Regions from separate parts of the Rheinheimera metallidurans genome, predicted to be linked through region 4. Evidence: predicted binding sites of a transcription regulator. Region 4 holds the regulator's gene; each other region holds the start of a gene.
The links. The regulator sigma-54, encoded in region 4, starts transcription at its own class of promoters, with help from an activator protein. The targets are predictions, from matches to a motif close to TGGCANGNTNCNTGCTT.
Positions count from the first base shown of each region.

Region 1: the regulator sigma-54 is predicted to act here: its motif matches at 1,507-1,523, upstream of MN199_RS09985 (PEP-CTERM sorting domain-containing protein).
Region 2: the regulator sigma-54 is predicted to act here: its motif matches at 1,257-1,273, upstream of MN199_RS11445 (flagellar protein MotY).
Region 3: the regulator sigma-54 is predicted to act here: its motif matches at 1,669-1,685, upstream of fliE (flagellar hook-basal body complex protein FliE).

Region 1 covers NZ_JALAHQ010000003.1:192,190-195,339, reverse strand. The annotation lists gene MN199_RS09990 (S8 family serine peptidase) at 1-686, opposite strand, end outside; gene MN199_RS09985 (PEP-CTERM sorting domain-containing protein) at 943-1,446, opposite strand; gene tdh (L-threonine 3-dehydrogenase) at 1,661-2,686, opposite strand; gene MN199_RS09975 (glycine C-acetyltransferase) at 2,701-3,150, opposite strand, start outside.
Region 2 covers NZ_JALAHQ010000003.1:510,355-513,504, forward strand. The annotation lists gene MN199_RS11435 (Grx4 family monothiol glutaredoxin) at 106-447, shown strand; gene rnt (ribonuclease T) at 506-1,195, opposite strand; gene MN199_RS11445 (flagellar protein MotY) at 1,327-2,196, shown strand; gene MN199_RS11450 (hypothetical protein) at 2,200-2,532, opposite strand; gene mnmC (bifunctional tRNA (5-methylaminomethyl-2-thiouridine)(34)-methyltransferase MnmC2/FAD-dependent 5-carboxymethylaminomethyl-2-thiouridine(34) oxidoreductase MnmC1) at 2,549-3,150, opposite strand, start outside.
Region 3 covers NZ_JALAHQ010000002.1:676,172-679,321, forward strand. The annotation lists gene fliF (flagellar basal-body MS-ring/collar protein FliF) at 1-1,272, opposite strand, end outside; gene fliE (flagellar hook-basal body complex protein FliE) at 1,287-1,622, opposite strand; gene MN199_RS08550 (sigma-54-dependent transcriptional regulator) at 1,745-3,150, opposite strand, start outside.
Region 4 covers NZ_JALAHQ010000001.1:63,220-66,369, forward strand. The annotation lists gene ptsN (PTS IIA-like nitrogen regulatory protein PtsN) at 1-352, opposite strand, end outside; gene hpf (ribosome hibernation-promoting factor, HPF/YfiA family) at 360-647, opposite strand; gene MN199_RS00335 (RNA polymerase factor sigma-54) at 675-2,162, opposite strand; gene lptB (LPS export ABC transporter ATP-binding protein) at 2,212-2,934, opposite strand; gene lptA (lipopolysaccharide transport periplasmic protein LptA) at 2,931-3,150, opposite strand, start outside.

The DNA of each region.
Region 1 (3,150 bases), on a different contig from region 4:
ATCAATTTATTGTTACAGGTGAAAGCCGTGTCTTCGCCCGAGTCACAAGTACCATTCCAACCTTCTAATGGCGCATAAGAGCCATCATCAGCAAAACTTGGATGCTCTGGCCAAATACCACTATCAACAATACCGATTACAACATCTTCACCTTTCACACCCAGCGTATGTAAACCATTAGGCGTATCAGTAAGGCCAAGAAATGCGGGCGTGTTAGACGTGGTTAATTGTTGTAATTCATCACGCCATACACCGACCACGTTCGGATGATTACGTAAGGTTTCTGCCTGTGCAGCAGTCATTTTTGCCGAGAAACCGTTAAAAGTATGAGTATAAGAATGCAGTAAAGTATCAACACCGCTTTGCGCTGCTAAATTTTCTTGAAAGGCTTTTAAACTCGCGGTATAGCTTTGCATACGTGAAGAAGATGAATTATAACGGTTTAACGCTTTTGTTACCGATTGCTTTGCTGGCAATAACTCACCTAGCTCTTCTGCTTTTTCTACGCCTGTTTTACCTTTAACTTGCACAATATAAGATACCGCATCAGTCGCATCAGCAGATTGCTGTAACTGTGCTGGATTTATATTTACTTCATACGGGCTATTCATTTGCTGGGCGTGAACCACACCTACTGCCATAGCGACAGCGATAGCAGTACGAGACATAATTTTGTTCAGTTGCATGGATGTTCTCCGGTTATTTTTTTATTTAGCAACACACTTTTATTTTGCTATTTTGCCTAAACCATTATTTATTGATCGGCAATTTAATTTTTATTAAAACTCATTTCACATAACTGTAAAGAATTTGGACAACTTACAAGCACATGGTGTTGCGCATCAACACCACTAGCTATGACCGCCCCCTTCGAAACATTAAATTACATCTGTGATAAAAGTGATAAAAAATCTGACACTTAAAACATTTCTAACAAACAAATTAGGCACGACGACGTAACAACAAGCCGCCCATAACAGATAGCATTAAAAACAGCGTACCAGGCTCCGGCACAGTTACGCCGCTTACAACTGGTGCACCCATCACCATATAATCGTCAATAAGGTAGTCACCGTCAGCTGTATAAATAGTAAAGAACCCTAAATCAAAATCTGCGAACCAGCTGCCCTGAAAGGCAAAGAAATCGGAAACGTCATTAGCGTCGAAGTTTAAAAACGTCAGGCCGGCAAATAAATTATCGATATCGAACGAAGCAGAAAAATCAAAAACTTCGCCTATTTCATAACCAAATAATTCAAAAGCATGCCACTGAGACACATTACCATCAGCATCAATATCGGCAGTGTCAATTGACAGGAAGCCAAAGCTGCTGCCGTCATCAAACAAAAACTCTTGAGTAATAATTGGTGAAGCTTGCGCAGTTTGGATAACAGCAAAGCTGCTTAGTACCAAGGTTGCGACAGCAAACATTATGGATTTCAACATGGGTATTCCTCTGGATATTATTATTAGTTTTAGTAATTGCAATTACATGCAACATTAACTATGCACAAAGCAATCCAACCAAACACTAATCCTATATTCCAAAAAAATATAACATATATCCAAATCAACTTTAGAGACAAATGAGTGAATGAATTTTAGGCAATAAAAAAGCGAACCGAGGTTCGCTGTTTTATTGTTGATAGGTCGCTGGTGATTATGACCAGTTCAGAATTACCTTACCTGACTGACCAGAACACATAATCTCGAAACCTTCTTGGTAGTTTTCCATCGGCATTTCATGAGTAATCATTGGCGTTAAATCTAACCCCGACTGAATTAAACTGGCCATTTTGTACCAAGTTTCAAACATCTCGCGACCGTAAATACCTTTGATTACTAAGCCTTTAAAAATAACTTTATTCCAATCTACTGCCATATCAGACGGCGGAATACCTAGCATCGCAATTTTGCCACCGTGATTCATGGTATCAAGCATGCTACGAAACGCGGCTGGCACACCGGACATTTCCAGACCAACATCAAAACCTTCGGTCATACCCAGTTCGTTCATCACGTCTTTTAGGTTTTGTTTACTAACGTCTACGGCACGGGTAGCACCCATTTTAAGCGCTAAGTCTAAGCGGTATTGATTTACATCAGTTATAACCACATGCCGGGCGCCAACGTGGCGCGCTACGGCTGCTGCCATAATGCCGATTGGCCCAGCACCGGTAATAAGCACGTCTTCACCCACTAAATCGAACGACAGTGCGGTATGCACGGCATTACCGAACGGATCAAAAATAGCCGCGATATTGTCAGGAATGTTGTCAGCTAATTTAAACGCGTTATACGCTGGGATGACTAAGTACTCGGCAAAAGCACCCGGACGGTTAACACCAACACCTGTGGTGTTACGGCATAAATGTACTCGCCCAGCCCGACAGTTACGGCAATAACCACAGGTAATATGGCCTTCACCCGACACGCGGTCACCTACTTTAAAACCACGCACTTCTGAACCCATGCCTTCAATTACACCAACATACTCATGACCTACTACCATGCCATGTGGAATCGTGTTTTGTGCCCACTCATCCCATTTATAAATATGTACGTCGGTACCGCAAATAGCGGTTTTTTTAATACGTATTAATACATCATTCGGGCCGACTTCTGGCTTATCAACTTCAGTTTGCCAAATACCTGGTTCTGCTTTTAACTTTGCTAATGCTTTCATTTTACGTCCCGCCCTTATGCGATCACGCCCATGTCTTTACCAATACGGATAAAGGCATCTATAGCCTTATCCAATTGTGCTTTATTATGTGCTGCTGAAATTTGTGTCCGGATCCGCGCTTGGCCTTTTGGCACTACTGGAAATGAGAAGCCAACCACGTAAATACCTTCTTCTAACATCCGTTTTGCCATTTCTGAGGCAACTTTGGCATCACCTAACATCACCGGAATAATGGCATGATCTTTACCAGCTAACGTAAAACCAGCAGCTGACATTTTTTCCCGGAAATAATTAGCATTATCCCAAAGCTTGGCACGCAGCGCGTCGCCTTGCTGCAACATTTGCAGTACCTTTATTGACGCAGCAACAATAGATGGCGCTAATGAATTAGAGAACAGATACGGCCGTGAGCGCTGACGCAGCCATTCAATCACTTCCTTTTTACCTGAGGTGTAACCACCTGA
Region 2 (3,150 bases), on a different contig from region 4:
CTGTCGCATATATATGGGTTTTTTTTTACAAATCTCAAGTGTTAGCGGCAACAGAACCACGTAAAATGTTAGCCAATCTGAAAATACGAATGTTGTGAGGTGTTAATGGAAACGCTAGATAAAATTAAACAGCAAATTGCTGAAAACCCTATTATATTATTTATGAAAGGTTCTCCTAAGTTCCCAAGTTGTGGCTTTTCTGCACAGGCATCACAAGCGCTTATCTCTTGCGGTGAGCAGTTTGCTTATGTTGATATTTTGCTAAATCCGGAGATCCGCGCCGAGTTACCAAAATATGCTAATTGGCCCACGTTCCCACAGCTATGGGTAGACGGCGAGTTGGTTGGTGGTTGTGATATTATTTTAGAAATGTTTCAGCGTGGTGAATTGCAGCCATTGATTAAAGAAACAGCTGATAAACATAAAACGGATACCGTTGAAGAATAAGCATCTTAACGCTACTAAAGGCCGCAACAGCGGCCTTTTTGCTTAGTTAAGCTTGAGTTTAATCAGCAAAGCCAGATGTTGCCGTAGGCTCACTGTCGCCAGCATCTTCTTGTGTTAGCGCCCGCGATAACGGCCAGCCGCCACGCTGTTTCCAGCTATTCACAATGTAGCAAAACAATTCCGCAGTACGCTCGGTATCATAAAGTGCACTATGCGCTTCTTTATTATCAAATTTTATACCTGCAGCATGACAAGCTTTAGCTAGTACAGTTTGGCCTAATGCTAACGCGGCTAAACTGGTGGTATCAAAAGATACAAAGGCGTGAAACGGCGAGCGCTTGTAGTTTAACCGCGCGATAGCTGCATTAAAAAAGCCCTGATCAAAAGCAGCATTGTGCGCAACGATGACGCTACGCTGACAGCCTGCATCTTTTTGAGCTTTGCGCACGGCTTTACATATTTGTGTTATTGCTTCTCGCTCTGGCACCGCACCGCGTAGTGGGTTAAATGGATCTATACCGTTAAAAGCCAGTGAGCTAGCATCTAAGTTTGCCCCCTCAAAAGGGTCCACATGAAAATGTAGGGTTTTAAGCGGCACTAAATTGCCTGCATCATCCATATCCAACAAGGTGGCGGCAATTTCTAACAAAGCATCGGTTTTAGCATTAAAGCCTGCGGTTTCTACGTCGATAACTACTGGGTAGTAGCCTCGAAAGCGCTGTGCAAGCTGAGATATTGGTTCGGTCATAACATCGCCATTTTATCCATGAACGACTATTATGCCAAAAAATTACGCTAGCGTCTTGTTACGGCATAGTGTTTGCTTAGCTTTAGTGGTAAGTCATTAAAAGAGTATCTAATGTAGTGGGAAGCCAGAAAATGCGAACATTAATTGCGTCTAGCCTGATATTGCTAACAGCGTCAGTGGCTGCTCAGCCACAGCTGCGTCAATATTCTGCCACTATTGAGCAGTCTATGTGGGCGTTAAGTAAAAACACACCACTAGAATGCCAATTGCAACACGACATTCCGCAGTTTGGTCAGGCGGTATTTCGCAGTATAGCCAGCAAAGGCTTAAATTTAGACTTTGAATTACAAATGCAGCGTTTACCTGATCATTACGGTTTAGCTGAAGTGTTGTCGGTGCCGCCAGCGTGGCGTCCCGGTGAGCCAAGCAAAGCCGTGGCGAGTATGAAGTTATTAAAACAATACAATGGGGAGTTGCCGAAAAAGGCCGCATGGACGTTATTAACCGAATTAGAGCATGGCTTTAGCCCAACGTTTTACTTTAGCGACTGGTACAGCCCCTATGACAAAGTTGTTGCGGCAATGAACCCAGTGCAATTTCCCAAGTCGTACCAGCAATTTAATCAGTGCATTTCTCAATTATTACCCTATGGTTTTGATGATATTGCGTTTACGGTATTAAGCTATGAAACCGGTGGTGACGAGCTAACACGCGAATCAGAACGGCGCTTAGGCCAAATTGCTGAATATTTAAAATATGATCCAGAAATAGATTTTATTGAAATTCAAGGCTATACCGATAGTTATGGTGGGCGTTGGATGAACGAACAGCTGTCGGTAAAACGTGCTGAGAAAGTAAAACGTTTTTTTGTTGCCGCTGGAGTGGCAGAAGAGAGGGTGCAGGTAGAGGGCTTTGGTGAGCGTAGACACGTAGCGCCGAACGATACAGCACTAGAGCGAAAAATTAACCGTAGGGTTGTGTTACAGCTAACTAAGCCTTAAGGCTTAGTTTTGCACCATAATGTCTACTTGACGCCAATTGTTACGGCTAGAAATTAAAATGCGTACCTGTTTATTATTTACCGTGAAATACAAATTTTCGCGACCGTACAGGGTTTGTTCGCTGTTGGGTTGCCCTAATTGTTGAATATAGTATTCACGTAAATCAGACGCGTTTTGTTGGCTAAAAAAGCTCATTACCGCCGGCATTTTGCTATCTAAACGAGCAAATTCGCGCGCATCAGTCGGTAAGGGTATCTGATAGAAGTCCTTCGCATGGCTTATGCTACTAAAAAGCCCTAGCAAAAGGGTTAAGCTAAATACTGCGACTAAACGCATAATAGTATCCTTTATATCATTCTTTATAAAAGCGCGAAGCACTTAATTTGCTAATAAGCTGCTGGCTTAACGGTAGAGGTTCTGCACAAATTTGGCAAGCAACTAATTCTGCCAATAATGGTGACAACATTATACCTCTAGCGCCCATTCCGCCCAGTATATATAAATTGGCGCTGTTATTAATAGCGCCAATTGCCGGTATGCTACCTGGAAATGACGCGCGAAAAGAGGCTGTAGCACCAATAACCTTCGCCTGGGAAAGCCATATAGGTTGTTGCAATTGCTCATTTACTTGCTGCAAGTTTTCGACGTTATCCTTTGCGGTTACCTCGGCTACTGTTGCATGGCGGTCAAAAGTTGCCCCTAAGCAATGTATGCCTTGCCACTGTGGCGTTATATAGCCGTTATGACAAAGCACGGTTTGCAGTGGTGCCATAGCGGCTTGCTGAACATGGCTAACTTGGCCGCGAATTTTATTTAGTGGCAAGGCTGCCGTTTGGCTAAAACTAGCGAGTTTACTGCCGGTTGCCAATACTAGAACCTGCGCATTAATATTCCCCGCTGTGGTAGTGAGCAACCAATGCTGTTGCTGTTGGGTTATTGCACTTACTTGGCAAT
Region 3 (3,150 bases), on a different contig from region 4:
AATCATATCGCCACGCTGCACATCAAAGCCGATACCACCTTGTAATAAACGGCGAATATTATTTAGCTCGGCTTGTGCTCTTGGTTGTGGCGCACCGTTCTCACCGGCGACATAATCAATGGCCACTGACACACTTAAACGGCGGATCACGCCACTTTGCTGCGAAATATGGCTGATAGTCGTGTCCAGTTCGTAATTGCGCGTCGCTTCTTTATGGTTGCGACCGGGCACTACCGGTTTAGCCGTGCCTCCTGCAGCTTGTTCCGGTATATTGGAGTTTAAAGGCGGCTGATTAGACAACGCACCAGGAATGCCAGAACTTAAACCGCCGACGCTGTTTTCTTCTATTGTCATCTCACTGCGAACTGCAGGTAAATCTGGGTTAAAGCGTTTTTGCGTTTGCTCAGTCGCAGTAAAGTCCATATGCAAATCTACTTGAGCGGTGTAATTACCATAGCCCAGTACTGGCATTAAAATAGAATCAACTTTCTGCCGATATTCTTCTTCTCGGGTACGTTGTAGCTCGTATTCTTTACGGGTACGTGCCGAGCTGGCATCTTGTGAGCCACTATTTAGTAAGCGGCCGTTTTGATCGGTTACCGTAACCCGTGATGGTGATAAACCTTGTACTGCAGAAGCGACAATATCCACGATAGCGTCAACTTCGCTATCGCGTATTACCGTACCGCCACGCGCGGTTACTAATACCGTAGCCGAAGGCAGTTTTTCTACCCGCGCAAACACGTTTTCCTTAGGAATAGCTAATAGCACCCGCGCACGAGCAACACTTTGTAATTCTTCAATAGTACGAGATAACTGCTGTTCGCGGCTATGCTTTAAACGTTCCATTTCTAAACGCTGGCTCACACCAAAGCCGCTGTCTTGTAATAAAAACTCGGTACCATCCGAAGGTGATTTGGTTAAACCAGCACGTGATAAAGATAATTTGATTGCCTGAAATTTATCTTCAGGCACATAAATGGTGTTGCCTTCTAAAGAGTAGCCAATTTTCTGGCTATCTAGATGATCGAGGGTTTGAATTAATTCTGCAGTTTGGAACGCACCTAATGGTCGCATTTCTGGCTGCCGCGCCCAAAGAATAATTAAAATAGCGATGGCTAAACAAATAGTTAATGCCACAATCATGGTGATCTGGCGCACCAAATCGGTACCGCCTAACGAGCCCATAAAACCGGGTTTTTGTTCCTGCTGTTCACCACTGCTGTAATCATTATCAGTTAGTGTCAGCTCGGTGGATTGATTTTCAGCCACAACTTACTCCTTCATTACACCGGCATTGACATGATTTCTTTATAAGCTTCAACCAGCTTATTACGTACTTGCACTGTTGCTTCAAAGGCCAGTGACGATTTCTGGCTAGCAATCATTACCTGCGCTAAAGACACATTAGGATCGCCCATTTCAACGGCAGTGCGCATAGTGCTTGTTTCCTGCGCTAAGTTATTTACTTGGCTTAGAGCATTAGTCAGCATTGAGCTAAAATCACTTTGACTTGGGTTTACCTGCTCAATATTTCTTAATTTAAGCTCAGTACCTACCGCTCTAGCTTGACCGGCCATGGTCTGCATTTCTGCATAAAGAGCCTGACCTTTAATATTCATAGCGTTACCTGTCAAAAAAATGCTGCGATCTATATTACCTTTAATAAAGCAGGAGTCGTGCCAAGTATTAAGCTTTTAATTTATATAGAAAAAAGCCCTCATCAAGAGGGCTGTAAAATACTTTATGCCGGTAGTTCTATACCTGAATCTCGCATTCGAGCTAGCTTGTAACGCAAGGTGCGATCACTGATCCCGAGCTTTTGGGCAACATCTTTGCGGCGGTTATTATAGGCTTTCATGGTAGCTAAAATAATGCGGTGCTCCTGCTCGTACACGCTGTGCTTAAAGCTGCCCTGCTCGTCATTTGCCGTATCATTTAATTCAGGCTGCGATGCGGATATTTCAGCTGGCAATAATGGTTCAGAATACGAGGCTTCATGGTTGGTAACCCTATTCGGTTCATTTATATCCATTTGCTCTAACATAATGTCATCAGCGGTAATACTATCGCCATGAGCAATGATTAAAGCACGCTGGATAACATTATCTAATTCGCGCACGTTGCCGGGCCAATTGTATTGCACCAAGCGCTGACGAGCTTCTTTACTTAAGCTCATTTGACTGCGCCCGCTTATCTGGCAATGCCGCTGTAATAAGTGTTCAGCCAGCGGGATAACGTCTTCAATGCGTTCGCTCAATGCAGGCCACGCTAGCGGAAACACGTTTAGCCGATAAAACAAGTCTTCACGAAACTCGCCCTGCGCTACTGCCTGTTTTAAATTACGGTTACTGGTGGCTAGCACACGCACGTCTAACTTGATCGTTTTTCGCCCACCTAAGCGCTCTACTTCACGCTCTTGCAATACCCGCAGTAACTTTACCTGCAGGTTCAAATCCATTTCGGTAATTTCATCAAGTAAAATAGTGCCTTGCTGCGCTTGCTCAAATTTACCAGGGCAGGCATTAATGGCGCCGGTAAAAGCGCCTTTTTCATAACCAAATAAGGTAGACTCCAGCATGTTTTCTGGAATAGCGGCACAATTAATGGCGATAAAGGGGCCATTACTGCGCTCTGATAACTGATGAATATAACGCGCTAATACCTCTTTACCCGAGCCACTTGGCCCGCTGATCATCACGCTGGCATCAGTACGTGCTACCTTGGCACACAACGCCAATAACTGTTTACTGCTAGCTGCAGCGACAATGGGCTCAATACTATTTTGCGGCTCAGTGCTCACATAGCGGCTTACCGTATTAAGTAGCACTTCGGGTGAAAAAGGCTTAGATAAATAATCAATAGCGCCAAGCTGTATGGCTTCTACCGCGGCTTGTACCGTGGCATAAGCCGTCATCATTAATACCGGCAACTGTGGGTAATGTTCACGTAAGGTTTTCAATAAAACCAGCCCAGATACGCCTTGCATTTGCACGTCGCTAATAACTAATTGCACTTTATGTTGTTTTAATAGCAATAGCGCCTGCTCTGCGCTATCAGCAGCAAGCACCTGATACTGCGCCAGCATTAAGGTATCCTGCAAGGCTTCGCGCAAACCTGCATCATCTTCTACCAGCAATATACGTTGGC
Region 4 (3,150 bases):
ATGTACTTAGGTGCGCTTGACATTGATCTTCGGGAATTAGCATGGCACAGAATATATCTACTGGTTGATTATCAATAGCATCAAACGCTATGGCTTCTTTGCTTACTACGAACACTAAAATAGGCTTAGTGACTACTTTTAGTTTTCCGTGTGGAATTGCAATGCCGCCGCCTATACCCGTAGAGCCGAGCTTTTCTCGTGTCATTAGCGCTTCAAGAATGCTGTATTCTGATATATCAGGTAACTGCTGATGTGCCAGCTCGGCGATGTATTCAAGAATACGTTTTTTGCTGTTAAAAAGAACTGCACTTTTAGTGCAGTTCTCGGTAAGCATTGAAGTTAAGTTCATCATCTTCTAATTAATGTCGTGCAGTCTTTTCTTTATGCTTAATTACCTGGCGATCTAATTTGTCGATCAACAGGTCAATTGCAGCATACATATTCTCGTCTTCTGCTACTGCAAATACTTCAGCGCCATTTAGCAGTAACTTAGATTCGGCGATATGTTTCAATTTTTCCACGTTTAGAGTCACGTGTACATTGTTTATCTGGTCAAAATGCCGTTCTAGCTTTGCAAATTTAGTATCAACGTATTGTTTTATAGCTGTTGTAATTTCAACATGACGACCAGTTAACGTGATTTGCATAGACATGTTCCTTCTTTTGGGCTTAATTTACAGCAACGTTTTGCGTTGATTTGAGGGAGGTATATACAGTGATTCGCGGTACTTTGCAATTGTACGGCGGGCCACATTAATACCCTGTTCTAACAGAATGTCCGCCATTTTGCTATCGCTAAGTGGCTTAGTTGGGTTTTCTGCAGCGACTAACTTTTTGATAAAGGCTCGAATGGCTGTAGATGAACATTCACCTCCCGTTTCTGTGCTTACATGGCTAGAAAAAAAGAATTTTAGTTCAAAAATGCCCCTAGGTGTGTGCATATACTTTTGGGTGGTTACGCGCGAAATTGTTGATTCATGCATACCTACCATTTCAGCAACATCATTTAACACCATAGGTTTCATTGCCTCTTCGCCGTGCTCAAAAAACGCTTGTTGCTGCTGTACAATACAGTTTGATACCTTTAATAAGGTTTCGTTACGACTTTCTAAACTTTTTAAAAACCACTTGGCTTCTTGTAAATGCGAGCGAATAAATTGAGTATCGGCGCTATTTTTTGCAGTACGCGACATTGACGCATATTGTTGATTGATACGTACTTTGGGCATTGCATCTGGATTAAGTTCAACTTGCCAGCGGCCTTTAACCTTAGTTACGCTAACATCAGGAATAACATACTGTTGTTCTTCACGAATGACATCAGCACCCGGCCGAGGGTTTAAACTTTGTATCAGCTGCATAACCTCTTTTAATTCGTCCTCTTTGAGTTTAGTCACTCGCATTAAAGAACGAAAGTCGCGATTGGCTAAAAACTCAGTATGCTCTCGAATCATACTTTGCGCTTCGGCTAAATAGGGCGTGTCTGCTGAAAATTGGCGCAGTTGCACCAGTAAACATTCTTGCACTGAGCGTGCGCCAACACCGATAGGGTCAAATAACTGAATACGTTTTATCACCGCTTCAACTTCGTCAGCTTCAACGTAGTCTAAGCCAAGCGACTCAAGAATGTCGTCACAACTAATGGTTAATAAGCCATTGCCATCGATAGCTTCAATAATAACTTCGGCAATAATGCGATCGGTCGCGGAAAATGGGGTTAACTGCATTTGCCAGCGCAGATAGTCTTGCAGTGTTTCAGTGGTTTCGCCTTGATATACTAGATCTTCTTCACCACTGCTATTACCTGCCGTAACTGGCGCTGCGCTTACTAGGTCATCCCAATTATTGTCGAGCGGCAAATCTTCCTGAATATTTTGCTCAGTCATGGATTCGCTGCTGTCGGGCTCTGATGGCTCATAGTTTTCATCAGACGCGTACTCAGCCTCGTAGTTACTGTGTTCTGAGGTGTCTGATGCGTCTTTGGGATCGGCAGAAAAACTGTCGTACTCGTCTTCTGCTTCTAGCAGTGGGTTAGCATCCAGCGCTTCCTGAATTTCTTGTTGCAACTCAATGGTCGACAACTGTAACAAGCGTATAGCTTGCTGTAGCTGCGGTGTCATGGTGAGTTGCTGTCCTAAGCGAAGTTGCAAAGAGGGCTTCATCTACTTCTACCGTTATCCTGAATGATCCGCTGCAATGGTTTTTTATTTACTATAGCCTGAATTGCTCGCCGAGGTATACATCGCGTACCTTCTGATTTGCTAGTACGTCTTGTGGTGAGCCTGACGCTATCAGTTCTCCATGACTAACAATATAGGCAATTTCACAGACATCAAGGGTTTCGCGCACATTATGGTCGGTGATAAGTACTCCGATACCGCGTTGGCCAAGATGCTGAATTATCTTTTTGATATCTAACACGGATATTGGGTCAACGCCAGCAAAGGGCTCGTCAAGTAAAATAAATGCTGGGTTAGCGGCGAGTGCTCTGGCAATTTCTACGCGTCGGCGTTCACCGCCAGACAAGCTCATACCTAGGCTATGTTTAATATGGCCAATGTGAAATTCTTCTAATAAATCGTCTGCGATTTCCGCTCTTTTGGCATTATTTAGCTCTTTTCGGGTTTGTAGAATTGCCAGTAAGTTGTCATACACCGATAGTTTGCGAAAAATAGAACTTTCTTGGGGTAAATAACCAATACCTTGGCGAGCACGAGCATGCATAGGGTCAAAGGTTATGTCCTTATCGTTTAGGATAATATGACCTTTATCTGATGGCACCAGACCAACAATCATATAAAATGTTGTGGTTTTACCTGCACCATTTGGGCCTAACAGCCCAACAATTTGGCCCGCGCTTACTTCTAAGCTAACATCTTTTACGACCTGTCGACCCTTGTAGCTTTTGGCTAGATGTGATGCAACTAACTTCATGGGTTGTTTTTTTCCTCAGGGGTAAAAATAGTGGTAACACGCTTAGTCTTGTCACTTTCGGCGCTTAATTGCTGTTTTTCGACGTTATATTTAATGCTAGAGGCTTTAACAACGCTGCCGCTTTGTGTCAGTTCGGCGTCTCCGGTTAGCGTTAATGTACGGCTTAAGGGTTCATAGCGCATTTCAAGAGCTTGTGCTGTTACCGTTTTCCCATCT